2 regions of the Lysinibacillus sp. GbtcB16 genome follow, and region 1 is predicted to be linked to the other one. Evidence: predicted binding sites of a transcription regulator. Region 1 holds the regulator's gene; the other holds the start of a gene.

Evidence for each region. The regulator CtsR, encoded in region 1, represses protease genes until heat stress. The targets are predictions, from matches to a motif close to ATGGTCAATAAAGGTCAAACA.
Region 2: KVT27_RS00685 (ATP-dependent Clp protease ATP-binding subunit) is a predicted target of CtsR. The motif match lies at 3,147-3,167, and genes of this name have one in related genera.

The regions. Positions count from the first base shown of each region.
Region 1 covers NZ_JAGXJV010000004.1:62,755-70,552, reverse strand. Annotated here, with positions in the region: gene KVT27_RS16505 (aldehyde dehydrogenase family protein) at 1-507, shown strand, start outside; gene KVT27_RS16500 (acyl-CoA thioesterase) at 576-1,055, shown strand; gene KVT27_RS27540 (methyl-accepting chemotaxis protein) at 1,102-1,884, opposite strand; partial or broken gene KVT27_RS27535 (protoglobin family protein) at 1,867-2,412, opposite strand; gene KVT27_RS16490 (hypothetical protein) at 2,694-2,903, shown strand; gene corA (magnesium/cobalt transporter CorA) at 2,959-3,921, opposite strand; gene KVT27_RS16480 (class I SAM-dependent methyltransferase) at 3,957-4,640, opposite strand; gene KVT27_RS16475 (DUF4870 domain-containing protein) at 4,766-5,071, shown strand; gene KVT27_RS16470 (CtsR family transcriptional regulator) at 5,335-5,805, shown strand; gene KVT27_RS16465 (UvrB/UvrC motif-containing protein) at 5,819-6,361, shown strand; gene mcsB (protein-arginine kinase McsB) at 6,358-7,467, shown strand; gene KVT27_RS16455 (ATP-dependent Clp protease ATP-binding subunit) at 7,457-7,798, shown strand, end outside.
Region 2 covers NZ_JAGXJV010000001.1:125,189-132,986, forward strand. Annotated here, with positions in the region: gene KVT27_RS00660 (DegV family protein) at 1-13, opposite strand, end outside; gene KVT27_RS00665 (Cof-type HAD-IIB family hydrolase) at 158-967, opposite strand; gene KVT27_RS00670 (prolyl oligopeptidase family serine peptidase) at 1,089-1,853, shown strand; gene KVT27_RS00675 (metal-sulfur cluster assembly factor) at 1,907-2,215, shown strand; gene KVT27_RS00680 (Crp/Fnr family transcriptional regulator) at 2,275-2,961, opposite strand; gene KVT27_RS00685 (ATP-dependent Clp protease ATP-binding subunit) at 3,231-5,357, shown strand; gene KVT27_RS00690 (YjzD family protein) at 5,407-5,601, opposite strand; gene KVT27_RS00695 (beta-ketoacyl-ACP synthase III) at 5,987-6,925, shown strand; gene fabF (beta-ketoacyl-ACP synthase II) at 6,956-7,798, shown strand, end outside.

The sequences.
Region 1 (7,798 bases):
AAGCTTGTAGTAGGAGATCCTTTAGATAAAAACACAGATGTAAGTGCTATGATCAACCCGAATGAGGTTGGACGAATTAAAGAGTGGATTGAAGAAGCACAGGCACAAGGAGCAGTTATTGCAACTGGAGGAGTATTTACAGAACGGACGTTAACCCCAACTGTTATGACGAATGTGACGGCTGATATGAAAATTGTTTGTCAGGAAACATTCGCGCCAATCGTCTCAATTGTTTCATATGAAACATTAGATGACGCAATTCGACTTGTCAATGAGTCGGACCTTGGCTTAAATGCAGGTATTTACACGAATGTATTACCAGATGCCTTGTATGCAGCCGACGAATTACAGGCAGGTGCTGTCATTATAAATGATGTTCCGACATTCCGTGTAGATAATATGCCCTATGGTGGTGTGAAGATGAGTGGCTATGGGCGAGAGGGCATTAAATGGGCCATTGAGGAAATGACAGACATGAAATTTATTACGATGAAAAAATCGTTCTAAATTTGCATAAGCTCTTTTTCTACGATACGATGACGAAAGAACATACATGAAGGGAAGTTACAAGAAATATGACAAACAATGCTGTACCCATGAGCCAATCACGTACGGTTCAATCACGTCTCGTATTACCTCCAGACACAAACAATCACAATTCCATTTTCGGTGGAAGAGTGTTAGCTTATATTGATGAAATTGCTGCTATTACAGCGATGAAACATGCGAAGGGACTTGTAGTCACAGCTTCAATAGACTCAGTTGATTTTTTATCGGCTGCCCATGTAGGAGATATTCTTGAAATTGAAAGTATAGTTTCCTCTACAGGACGTTCTTCAATGGAGGTTTATGTTCGCGTTGTTTCCCGCAATATAGAGACTGGTGAGGAAAAATTAACGACAGAATCATTTGTAACCATGGTTGCAGTAAATGAAGAAGGAAAACCGGTACCGGTACCTGCCATTTATCCTGAAACAGATGAGGAAAAACGTTTATTTGAAACAGGGCCTGCAAGACGAGAGCATCGTAAACAAAAGCGTGCATTGCCACATTAAGGTTAAAGGGAGCTTCACCTAAAGCGGTGGGGCTCCCTTTGTTATATTACATATTCAATTCATTAACTACATTAATAAGTGAATCAGAAGAAGAGGAAACAAGTGTAGCTCCTTGTGATAGCTCGGTAATTAAATTAGAAATGGCTGAAATGTCTCTAGATGTATGAACATACTGTTGTTGAATGCCAGATACGGCATCAGCTATATCATTAAATGATTTAGATAAGTTTTCTTGCGTATTAACGCTATGTTGAATTTTTTGATCAACATTAATAACTGAATTTGCCATTGTTGTAATATTACTTTCAGTTTCTTTAATGAGATGTGACACATTTTGCACGGCATTTTTCGTTTCTTCAGCAAGCTTTCGTACTTCCTCTGCTACTACGGCGAAGCCTTTGCCATGTTCCCCTGCTCGAGCTGCCTCAATAGACGCATTTAAAGCTAATAAATTTGTTTGATCCGCAATGCCCGTGACAAGTCCTACAATCTCAGAAATTTTTTGAGAGGAGGTACGTAACTGATTCATAGTTACCTCAAGGCTGTTGACACTTTGTAAAATAACTTGGATTAAATCATTTTGCTCTTTCAGCTGATGTTGCCCACGTCTTGATTTCTCCTGTGTATCTGCAACGAAGCTTAATCCCTGTTTGGTTGCCTCTGCAATATCATCCGTTTGCGAGGAAATGACTAACAACGATGCAGCTGTCTCTTCACTAATGGCATTAAGCTCCTCAGCTGTACTTTGAATTGTCGTAACAAGGGCGTTTTTCGTTTGATCAGCGGCTGTTCGAATACGATCTTCCTCTTTTTCGTATGCCTCGATCACAAGCTGTTGCTCAAAATTAATGATTTTGCAAAATGCGTTAATTGCACGAATGGCATCATTCTTTGAGATATCCACTTCATTCACAAAATTTGTGAACGTAGAAGTAAGGGATTGGAAGGATGCTATATACCATTTTGATTGTAAGCCAATTCGAACATGAGTTTCAGCAATGGCTTTTCTTTCAGCGATATAGGCGTCATTAATATGACTTTCAAAAATATCGCTTAAATGCTTATGTAACGTAACTTTTAAACGATCTATATGCGAGGTTCTATTAATAATGTCTACTAAATCTTGGCTCAAGCTAATGGCTGCATAAAATTGCTCCACCATTGCAGGAATTAGATCCTTAGCTAACGGTTGTAGTTGCTTAATAATGGCTAAATCCTCAATTGTTAAATTTAAAAGCTGTAATTGCTTTTGAAGGTTTGGATGACTTAAAACATCTAATTGTACATGGCCCTTAAAATTTTCAGGTGTTAATGTAATTGAGTAGCTGGAACTGCTGTTTTTTGAAAACCAACTCATTATTGTTTGCTCCATTCTTAATATCCATAATAATTGTGAGTAAAATGCACTTCTGAATTTGTTAGGTCTGTAAATTTGATAAATAATTGGTATTAAATCTATTTTACTATTATTTGCTGAATATTTGGTTAAAAATTTGGTTATTTCTTTATTTTTTTACTTTATTGGCAGTCCGACTAGTGAGGCGAAGTAAATTTGAATTTAAATTGGGAAACCTGTAAAATACGAACTGTTTAAGGAGAGAAAAATTGAACGTGAAAGATTATAGGAGGAGGTATTATATGGAGAAAAAACGCTTTAAATTCGTTATTCCAGTCATGGTCATTGTTGCAATAGGTTCCGTTTACATGCTACGAAACTACTATGCGGAAGTACCACATATTGAACAGCTATTAATTACAATTTGCGCCGCTCTAGGGTCAGGGGTTTTAGCATACTTTTTATTCCCACAGCAGGGTGACAATAAAATTGACGATCGAGGTCCTTACTAATAGTGATAAATGAAGCTGCTCGTTTGATTGTTAAACGAGCAGCTTTTTGTGGGAATTAAGGCTTAAATAATTTAAACCAGCCTTTATGTTTAAAGATAGTAAGCATAGCGATTACAACAATAATCATAATACCGAGGACAATAAAATAGCTGTATTGTCCATGTAGCTCAGGCATATTATCAAAGTTCATCCCATAAACACCTGCAATAAAGGTTAGTGGAATGAAGATCGTTGAGACGATTGTTAGAGTCATCATTATGCCGTTCATGCGGCTTGAGCTCATAGCCATATAACTATCTCGCATATCTGCTGTCAGCTCTCGATTGGATTCAACCATTTCTGTCAGTTTTAAAAGATGGTCGTATATATCTCCAAAATAAGCTCTTTCAGATTTGTTCAATGAAAAGCGGTAAGAATTAAGTACTCGATATAAAAGGTCTCGCATCGGTAAAATGGCACGCCGCAAATCGAGCAAATCACTACGAAACTCGAAGACAATCTTCATGGCATTTACATTGCTTTGGTATGTAAGCTCGCCTTCAAGTGCATTTAAATGATCTTCAATTTTATAAACAAGTGGAAAATAACTATCAACGATTTTATCAATGGTTTGATACGTTAAGTAGACTGTGCCACGTTCCCAGTTTTTTGGCTGGCTTTCTAACGTCTTTTGTACCTTTTCAATTTCGGGAACGGGGTTCTTATGGAATGTCACAATATACTTATTCGAGGCAAAAATATTAACCTCTTCTGCAGCTAAGGTCAGCTCGTTTAATCGATGAATGACGAAAAAATGGAAATCGTCATAAAAATCGAGTTTAGGTCGTTGTAATCGCATTAAGCAATCTTCAATAGCTAGTGGGTGAAAATGAAAAAATGAATCTAGCAAAGATTCTTCCTCTGCAGTAGGGCAATTAAAATCGACCCAGTACCATTCGAATTCTTGTTGATGTATCGATTCCAAAGGGAAATCTTTTAGTAATTGTTGTTTTTTTGTAATGCCAATGGTGCTTATCACAGCTTTCACCTCAAAGTATTTACTACAAAATAAATTTAATCTTCTTCTTTAAAGCATACCCATCCACCAAACAAAGTAGTGGCAAAAAATCGAGCAGGTTTTATAAAACCTACTTCTTGTAATAAAGTTAAAATCGCTTCCTCGGGCATAAATGACAGGGCCCGGATGGATTTTTCCATTTCTGCAACATCAGCTACGGAAAGCTTTGTATGTTGGAGCCAATAGGAACGCCATAAATCGAATTGCAGTTCCGTTTCAATAGTACCAGGTTGACCGTATTTCGAAACTAGGACAAACGGTGCGCCAGGTTGTAAATGGTTCCAAATTTCTTTCAAGGTCGATAGCTTATCTTCATAGCTTTGAATAAAATGAAGGACGAGTACACAACTAGCTGCATCATATTTTATAGCAGGTAGATGGGTATCCAGCAATGTTCCTTGATAGAACGACAGATCATTCGGTAAAGATTGGAGACGCTCCTTTGCTATTTCGAGCATGGATTCTGACGGATCAATACCAGTAAATGACCAATGTGGTCTTCCATCTGCTAGCTGCAATATTTCATTGCCACTACCTGCACCAACAACCAATATATCCGCATGCTCATGTAATGTGGAACGATAAAAAGTTTGTATTAAACGAAGCATTGCATCATAGCTTGGTAGAGTACGGCGAATCCCCTTTTCATATTCATTTGCTAATATGTGGTTGAATTCCATTTCTCATCACGACCTTTCAAAATTTTTTTAAAAAACTCACTTTAAACTGAAACTATTACGGGTATAGTTCCGTAAATAGTAGTACATAAAACGATAGATAACGTATAAAGAAAGGGTTGATATATATGGAGAGTAAATGGTCTAAAGTAATCATACACGCAAGTTCGTTTTTTGCGCCATGGTTAGTTCCCATTATCTTCTTTTTAATTAGTTCGGATGAGGAAGTGAAGGCAATTTCTATTCAAGCTATTCTTTTCCAACTTGTCATGGCAATTTTACTTGCTGTTTCTGGATTCTTAAGCATTTTCATTATTGGCATTCCATTTTTAATTGTTTTTGGGATTATGCTATTTGTAGTACCAATTATAGGTATTGTCAAAGCATTAACTGACGAGCCTTGGCGTTATCCGATTGTAGGTCGTTGGGTATAATTTTTATAGACGCAAGTATATGCTAGTTGCATATGCTTGCGTTTTTTCTATGGATAAAAAGGGTACATTAGGTGTAGGAAGCAAAATGATATGCTTGATAACCACTAATTAGTGCTATTTTCTACGCTTGAATATCGTTTTTTAGCCTTTTCATTTTTCTCTAGGCGAAATCATTGCAATTATTTTCAAGCGTTTTGTATAATATACTCAAAGAAAGTCAAAGATAGTCAAAGTCAGTGAAGCAAGCGAGGTGTATTCCTAAAATGCGTAATATATCAGACATCATAGAAGGTTACTTAAAGCAAGTACTTGAATTAGGTGGAGAAGGACATATTGAAATAAAACGTAGTGAAATTGCAGACAAATTTCAATGTGTACCATCACAAATAAATTATGTCATTAATACAAGATTTACCGCCGAGCGAGGTTACCTTGTGGAGAGCAAGCGAGGTGGTGGTGGATACATTCGAATTTTACGTGTCCGCGCGAATTCACAGATTGATCTAATCGACGATGTTCTCCGGCATATTGAAGGTGGAGCATCGCAAACAATGGCAGAAGATTTAGTATATCGACTTATCGATGAGCAGGTAATTTCAAAGCGAGAAGCGAAATTAATGTTAGCAGCAATTGATCGCTCAACAATCGATTTACATCTCCCTCTAAGAGATATAATTCGTGCAAAAATATTGCGGGCGATGCTGACAACTATAAAATACGAGCAACAGAAATAGTGAGGTGATGGAAATGATATGTGAACATTGTAAACAACGTAATGCGACAGTTACTGTAACACAAGTTCAAAATGGGCAAAAGGTGGAGCACCATTATTGTGACGTCTGCGCCTCACAATTCCATCCATTTCATGCAGAGTTTAAACAAGAGCCAGTTTCCATACAACAGTTATTATCAAACTGGTTTGGCTCACCTACATGGCAAAAGGTAGGAGAAAAACAACAAACACAGCCACAACAGCAAACATGCCCACAATGTGAATTTACGTATAAGCAATTTTTAAAAGAAGGTAAGTTTGGTTGCCCAAGCTGTTATGACACTTTTAGTGAGCATTTACCTAAGCTCTTTAACCGCATACAGGCGGGCCCCCAACATATTGGGAAAATGCCAGGTGCCCATAGCAATGTGTATGTCATTAAAAAGCAAATAGAGGATATCCGTAAACGCATGAAGTTCGCTGTAGATGAAGAGCAATTCGAAGAGGCAGCAAAGCTTCGAGATGAAGTCAAAGAGCTTGAGAAGCAGCTACAATTTGAAGGTGGTGATGTGTCTTGATGATTGAATCGTTTTTAGAGCGTGCGACACCTACTTGGATGCGTATTGAAGACGACTATTCTGATATTGTCATTAGTACACGAATTCGCCTTGCTCGAAATTTAGATGGCTATCGTTTTCCACTATCGTTTTCAGAGAACGAGGCTTTACAGGTGGAACAGGCAGTTACACATGCAGTAAGCGATAGTCCAACCCTTCAAAATGATTATGCATATTTTGCTATCAATGATCTAACACCTTTACAACGTCAAATTCTTGTAGAAAAGCATTTGATTAGTCCGCAGCTGGCCAAAAAAGAACAGGTGGGCTCCGTGCTTCTGTCACAAGATGAATCCGTGAGTATTATGGTGAATGAAGAGGATCATTTACGCATTCAATGTATGACAGCGAGTTTCCAGCTTCAAAATGCCTATGAACAAGCGAATAAGATTGACCGTATTCTAGAGAAGGTCTTACCTTATGCTTTTCGAGATACGTTTGGCTATTTAACAAGCTGTCCTACAAATATTGGTACTGGGCTACGAGCATCTGTGATGATGCATTTACCTGCTCTTACGTTAACGGGACAGATGAATCAAATTATAAATGCGATGACACGCTTAGGTATGACCGTAAGAGGTATATATGGTGAAGGAAGCGAAAATTTAGGAAATGTTTATCAAGTGTCCAACCAAATTACTCTTGGAAAGACAGAGGAAGATATTTTAGCAGATATACAAAGTGTTGCTGAAAAAATTATACAAAAAGAACGGCATGCAAGAGGTAGATTGATGGAAAAAGCCGAGCTGGCTTTAGAAGATCGAGTTTATCGAGCTTTAGGTACCCTTACGTATGCAAGAATTTTAACGAGTGAGGAAGCGGCTACCTGTCTTTCGAATGTTCGTTTAGGAGTCGACCTACAGTTGATTGACGGTATACTCGCAACAACTTTAAATGAGTGTGTCGTCAGTATGCAACCAGGTTTTTTACAGCATTATGCAGGTGAGGCATTACCGCCTGCTGAACGTGATCGTGTACGAGCTGAAATGCTTCGTGAGGCATTATTTCAAACACACACGAATAAGCCTAATAATGGGGAAAAAGGAGAGGATTTATATGATGTTTAATCGTTTTACACAACGCGCGCAAAAAGTATTACAGCTTGCTCAGGAAGAGGCTATTCGTTGGAAGCACGAATCCATAGGAACAGAGCACATTTTATTAGGGCTTATACGTGAAGGCGGCGGTATTGCTGCAAAAGCGTTAGAAGCTATTGATATTAGTCCTCAAATGATTGAAGCTGGTATTGAAGAATTAGTCGGTAAAGGGAAAGAAGATGTTGGTCCAATAGTTCACTATACGCCTCGAGCGAAAAAAGTAATTGAACTATCGGTGGACGAATCACGTAAATTAGGTCATTCGTATATCGGTACAGAACATTTACTATTAGCACTTATC
Region 2 (7,798 bases), on a different contig from region 1:
TAAAAATCTTCATTCTCTTGTCCCCCTAATTTCAACTTACTTTTTAAAGCCTTTTTAGCTTTATTCAGTCGGTACTCACTTAAATCAACCGGAAGGGGTACCACTGAATAAAGTTAAACTGGTAAAAATGGTATGGTAACTTGAACTTACTACGTAACTATGATAATTTCAAGCGTTCGATGAGTATTTTTGCAATCCCATCATCATTATTTGTAGTAGTTATTTCATTGGCAATATTTTTAAGGCTTGATATACCATTCCCCATCGCTACGCCAAGTCCAGCATATTCGATCATCTCTAAATCATTGTCTTCATCACCAAAAGCAATAATACGTTCACGTGGAATACCTAAATCCTTTGCTACGTGTGCAATGCCTACTGCTTTATTTAAGCCACGTCGAACAATCTCTATAATATGAAGAGGTGCGCCCCAACGACGGTGTTCAATAACTTCAGCGTGCACTGCCTGTAAGTGGTCGCGAATAATGACAGAATTGGCTTCATTTGCCTGTATCAGTAAACTTGTAGGATTATCTAAGAGATGTGTGTATAAATCCCCAAGTGTAATTTTCGGATTACCCATATTAAAAATATTTAAGATGCGATCATCCTCTGTGTGTACATAAATATCATCCTTCACCTCAGCAATGATATTTTCATACTCGTAACTATTAATGGAATTAACGACATCATGGACAACACTTAAATCAATGGGAGTATGCATATGCTGCCAAGAGACATTTTTAGGGTGATGCACATAGGCTCCATTAAAATTGACTATTGGTGTTGTAAGCCCAAGCTCATGATAATAAATATCACTGGCACGGTATGGACGGCCAGTTGCAATCATTACTTGATGTCCTTGTTCCTTAGCCTGCAATAATGATTTTTTTGTTTTTGCGGAAATTTGTTGTTGGTCTGTTAATAAAGTACCATCTAAATCCAATACGATTAAATGCGGTTTCATAGCTTGTTGCCCCTTTCCTATAGTTTGAATAGTATCTCTTTGTCTTTCATTCGTCAAAATTTTGTCACAGTGAAAAAAGTTTGCTAACATAAAGATGAGACAAGAGTTGGGAGTGACAAGAATGTTTGTAGAAAAAGAAATGTGGGGAAATATTCCTTTATTACATATACATACAGACAATATGAATGAAGATACCCCGGTAGTGATCTTTTTACATGGATTTATGAGTGCAAAAGAACATAACTTACACTATGCATATCAGTTGGTGCATAAAGGGGTGCGTGTCCTATTACCAGATGCAAAATTTCATGGTGACCGTAGCGAAGGTCTCACAGAGATGCAAATGAACTTGAAATTTTGGGATATTGTTATAAATTCTATTCATGAAGTGGAACAATTATATAATGAATTAAAGAATAAAAATTTATTAGCTCATCATAAAATTGGCATAGCAGGTACGTCTATGGGTGGTATTGTGACATCAGGCTGTCTTAAGCTTTATGATTGGATTCAAACGGCTGCAATATGTATGGGTGCGCCTGGTTTTATAAAATTGGGTGAATACCAATTGCAGCAATTTACAAAAAGTGGTGTCAATTGGCCCATGACAGAGGAAGATGTGCAAAAGATTAATGAGGTCCTAGGAACCTATGATGTCAGTCTAACTCCTGAAAAATTTGCAGGACGCCCGATTTTCTTTTGGCACGGTGAATTAGATAAAACTGTACCTTTCCATGAAACCTATAAATTTTATGAAACATTACGGGAATACTATCAAGCAAACCCTGAAAATTTAACATTCATGGTGAATAAAAAGGCTGGACATACTGTACCACGTGACGGAATGTTAGCAGCGACAGATTGGCTTGCAGAGCATTTGGCATAATATGATGCATCTGCTATGATAAGGTTAACACTATGATGGAAGGAGAAATGGGAATGGATCAAGATATGAAAGATAGCATGTTAGGTGCATTAGAAAACGTAATTGACCCTGAGCTTGGAATTGATATCGTCAACTTAGGTTTAGTATATGATGTAGAATTAGATGATGAAGGTGTAGCGACGGTTACAATGACGCTAACATCGATGGGGTGTCCACTTGGCCCAGTAATTGTGGATCAAGTGAATACAGCATTAAATGAACTTCCGGAAGTGAAAAGTACAAATGTAAACATTGTATGGAATCCACCTTGGTCAAAAGATAAAATGTCACGCTATGCAAAAATGGCATTGGGTGTACGCTAATAGTGGCTATTAAAAATCCCTGCTTATAAGAAATAAGCAGGGATTTAGCATGTAACGAATTAATCGATACGGCATACTTGTAATGGACAATTTTCGCAGGCAATCTCATTTTTTAAAAATTGTAAATCATGAATAGTAATAAAGCCTTTGTCAAAAGTCAAAATGTCATGTTTTTTTAAATCATTCAACATACGATTGATCATTTCACGACTAGTCGCACACAAATTTGCAATTTCCGTATTTGTTAGTTGAAACTCAATAAAAATGGAACCATCCTCTAAAGGTTTACCATACGTATTAGATAGACGAATGAGTGTTGAAAACAAGGCACCCTTTTTACCATTTAACACTAAATCACGCAAACGACTCTGATGTTTTAAATTTTCTGTCTGAAGCCACTTCATGTATTCCACCATGATTGTAGGCTGTTCTTCCAGTAAATGTTCTAATGACTTTCGACTTAAAACATATAGCGTAGCAGATTCTAAAACTTTTGCAGTCATGGAGTTATAGACAAGGTTACAAAATAATGAACCCTCTCCAATGATACTATCAGGACCACATATACGAATCGTCAATTCCTTACCTGCCTCAGTTTCTTGACTAATCGATATAACACCTGACTTAATATAGTATATTTCCTTTGACCGTTCACCCTCTAGAAAAATTTTATTCCCTTTATTTACTTTAATAAAAACACCATGCTTTTGAAAAAGGTCCATAATTTTTTCAAACATATTATCCATTGAAACCATATCTCCAACACATCGCTTTCTTTTTGTAATAAATGGCGATTATTACAAAAGGACAGTGGATTTTTCGATACTAAAACATAGAAACATACTATTATTATAACGTAAATTTTCATGAATAAGTGTAAAAATTTAGTGCTATTTCTTTGCGAAGAACTGTCGAGTGATGTAAAATAAAGTTAGTCAAAGAAGGTCAAACTTTTAAAAAGAACCAGAATGGGTATAAAAATTATGCGAAATATTAAAGTAAAGGAGTGCTAGTTATGCAATTTCAACAAACAGATAATCAAAAGCCATTAGAGCAATTTGGACGTAATTTAATAGAAGAAGTTAAAAATGGCAAAATGGATCCTGTCATTGGGCGCGATGAGGAAATTCGAAATGTCATTCGCATCTTAACGCGTAAAACAAAAAATAATCCTGTATTAATTGGTGAGCCAGGAGTTGGTAAAACAGCGATTGTAGAAGGTTTAGCTCAACGTATTGTGAAGGGTGATGTACCAGAGGGCTTGAAAGAGTGCGTGCTATACGAGCTGGATATGAGTGCCTTAATTGCAGGTGCAAGCTACCGTGGCCAATTTGAAGAGCGTTTAAAAGGCGTGTTAAAAGAAGTGAAAGATTCAGAAGGTCAAATCATTTTATTTATTGATGAAATTCATACAATTGTAGGCGCAGGCAAAACGGATGGCGCTATGGATGCAGGAAATATGTTAAAACCCATGCTAGCTCGTGGTGAATTACATTGTATCGGTGCTACTACATTAGATGAATATCGTATGTATATTGAAAAAGATCCTGCCTTAGAACGCCGATTCCAGCAAGTTCTTGTACGTGAGCCTTCTATTGAGGATACTGTGTCTATTTTAAGAGGCTTAAAAGAGCGCTTTGAATTACATCATGCAGTACGTATTCATGACCGTGCGATTGTGGCCGCAGCAGAACTCTCCAATCGTTATATTACAGAGCGATTTTTACCAGATAAGGCGATTGATTTAATCGATGAGGCATGTGCAATGATTCGAACAGAAATTGATTCAATGCCACAGGAACTTGATGCCGTGACTCGTCGTATTATGCAGTTAGAAATTGAAGAACAAGCGTTGCGTAAGGAAAAGGACGAAGCAAGTAAAAAGCGTCTGGAGCAATTACGAGAGGAATTGGCAAAGTTAAAAGAGTCCTCTGAAGGAATGCGGCAACAATGGGAGGCAGAAAAGGAAAAGCTACATGATATTCAGAAAAAACGCGAGACATTAGATAAGTACCGTCGTGATTTAGATGAAGCGGAAAGTAAGTATGATTTAAATAAAGCTGCAGAATTACGTCATGGTAAAATTCCAACACTTGAAAAAGACATTCAGGTGCTCGAAAAAGAATTAGAAAGCGGCGCAGAGTCCCGTATTTTACGTGAAGAAGTGACAGCTGAAGAAATCGCAGCAATTGTTTCTCGCTGGACAGGTATTCCTGTGACAAAATTAGTGGAAGGCGAGCGCGAAAAACTATTACGTTTAAAAGATACATTACATGAACGCGTAGTTGGCCAAGATACAGCTGTTCAATTAGTAACAGAGGCTGTATGGCGTGCTCGTGCAGGTATTAAAGATCCGCATCGTCCAATTGGTAGCTTTTTATTCTTAGGTCCGACAGGTGTTGGTAAAACAGAGCTTGCTAAGGCACTAGCTGCTCAATTATTTGATTCAGAAGATCATTTTATTCGAATTGATATGAGCGAATATATGGAGAAGCATAGTGTGTCTCGCTTAGTTGGTGCTCCTCCAGGGTACATTGGCTATGAGGAAGGCGGTCAATTAACGGAAGCTGTCCGTCGTAACCCTTATTCTGTAGTGTTATTAGATGAAATTGAAAAAGCACACCCAGATGTGGCTAATATTTTATTGCAAATTTTAGATGACGGAAGAATTACAGATAGTCAAGGACGTATGGTCAATTTTACAAATACCGTAGTAATTTTAACGTCGAATATCGGCTCTAGTTATTTAATGGAGGCAAAAGATGACGATCCAACCGTTGAAGACTTGGTTATGACTGCTCTCAGACAGCATTTCAAACCAGAGTTATTAAACCGTATGGATGATATTATCTTTTTCCATGCCTTATCAAATAAACACTTTACAGCAATTGCTTGGAAGTATGTAGAGCAGTTAATTAACCGTGTGGCTGAACAGGAAATTACATTAGCTGTCGACCAAGAAGTTATTGATTGGGTTGTTCTACAAGGAGCAGATGCTCAATTTGGGGCAAGACCACTAAAGCGCTTTGTACAACGCCATATCGAAACGGCAGTGGCTAAGGAACTGCTACGAGGCGAGGTATTGCCTGGAGAAACATTGCATGTAAAAATGCATGATGGCCATTGTATAGTGGAAAAATAACAGAAAAAACCTGTTTCGCATAATGCGGAACAGGTTTTTTCTAGCTGAATTAATGATGGTCTGCAGCTTCTGGTGTAGGATCGTTTGGAATGATTGCTCCAATAATAAAAATTAAGATGGAGAATACAACTGAAACGATTGCCCCTGTCTTAAAATCAAATGGTGCACCAAGTACAGAGCTGACTACATAGTTTAACATTGAAACTAGTAGGAATGACCATACGAACGTTACGATATATTGCATTAATTTCACCTCAACCGAACTTTTTTCATCATAAGTTTTTACTCATATTCATTATCATATCATAACATAAATCGAAAAAAAATGAATCTTTTATGTGAAACATGGCGAATTTGTCACAACAAATACAAGGTTTTGCATTTTATAATTCTCAGGTATTTTTTGCGGCATTCAATTTGCCAAAGTATGCAAACCTGAAAAAGGGAATTTGGAAACTCTATAGACTTCAAGCTATACGTAGTATAAGGCTAAGCTTACTTTCAATAACAAAGAAACGACTCGTTCAATACACAATAATTTTAAATCATCTTGCGTCATTCCTTTACTATGCGTTATAATTATGACCAGTTACTAATAATTGATAGTAAGAAAGCTGAGGGGTTGCTATATGAACGCTGGTATTTTAGGAATAGGCAAATATGTTCCTGAGAAAGTCGTGACAAATTTTGATTTAGAAAAAATAATGGATACTTCGGATGAGTGGATTCGTACGCGAACAGGCATTGAAGAACGTCATTTTGCGGCAGATGATCAGGAAACTTCAGATTTAGCAGTAGCCGCTGCTAAAGAAGCTATTGCAAAAGCGGGTATTACGCCTGAGGAGATTGGGTTAATACTTGTAGCAACTGTCACACAGGATCAAACTTTCCCAAGTGTAGCATGTATGGTTCAGGAACAACTCGGAGCAGTAAATGCTGCGGCGATGGATCAAGCAGCCGCATGTGCAGGATTTATATATAGTTTAGTGACAGCTAAACATTTTGTAGAGGCAAACACTTATAAATATGTCTTAGTAGTAGGTGTTGAAAAGCTGTCAAAAGTCATTGATTGGAACGATCGAAATACAGCAGTATTATTCGGTGATGGCGCGAGCGCAGCAGTTGTAGGGCCAGTATCTGAAGGCAGAGGTATTTTATCATTTGAGCTTGGTGCAGATGGCACAGGCGGTAAAAATCTTTATTTAACAAAACAAGATACAATTGCCATGAATGGTCGTGAAGTATTTAAATTTGCTGTACGTCAGATGGGTGAATCGGCTGTCAGTGTGTTAGATAAAGCAGGATTAACAAAAGAAGACGTAGATTTTTTAGTGCCGCATCAGGCGAATATACGTATTATGGAATCTGCTCGTGAGCGATTAGAGCTACCACCAGAAAAAATGTCAAAAACGATTCATAAATATGGGAATACTTCTGCAGCATCGATTGGTATTTCCTTGGTAGATGAGCTTGAAGCAGGTAAAATTAAAGAGGATGATTTATTAGTCCTTGTTGGTTTTGGTGGCGGCTTAACATGGGGTGCCGTAGCCATGAGATGGGGAAAATAAGTAGGAAAAATGCTTGAGGGGAGTAAGACAATGAGTAAAAGACGAGTAGTAATTACAGGAATTGGCGCAGTTACACCACTAGGAAATAGCATCGAAGAAACATGGGCGAACATTAAAGCTGGTAAATCTGGCATTGGTGAGCTAACACGTTTAAATAAAGAGCTTTTTGCAGCCAAAATTGCAGCAGAAGTGAAAGATTTTGATATTGAAAAATATATTGATCGTAAAGAAGCTCGAAAGATGGACCGCTTTACACATTATGCATTAGCTGCTTCAATCATGGCTATGGAAGATGCACAGCTAACAATTGATGAGGAGTTAGCTCCACGTGCGGGTGTTTGGATTGGTTCGGGTATTGGTGGAATGGAAACCTATGAGCAACAGTTTTTAACATTCCAAGAGCGCGGGGCAAGACGAGTTAGCCCATTCTTCATTCCAATGATGATTCCAGATATGGCTTCAGGTCAAGTGTCGATTCATTTAGGTGCAAAGGGAATTAACTCTTGCTCAGTAACAGCATGTGCTTCTGGAACAAACTCAATTGGAGATGCTTTTAAAGTTATTGAACGTGGGGATGCAGATGTTATGATTTCAGGTGGTGCGGAATCACCAATCGTAACAATGGCTGTCGCAGGTTTCTGTGCCAATACTGCATTATCTTTAAATCAAAATCCAAGGGAAGCATGCCGTCCATTTGATAAAAATCGTGATGGATTTATTATTGGTGAAGGTGCAGGTATTGTCATCTTAGAAGAATACGAACATGCAAAAGCTCGTGGCGCTAAAATCTATGCGGAAGTATTAGGTTATGGTGCAACAGGTGATGCTCATCATATTACTGCTCCAGCTCCAGAGGGTGAAGGTGCCGCACGT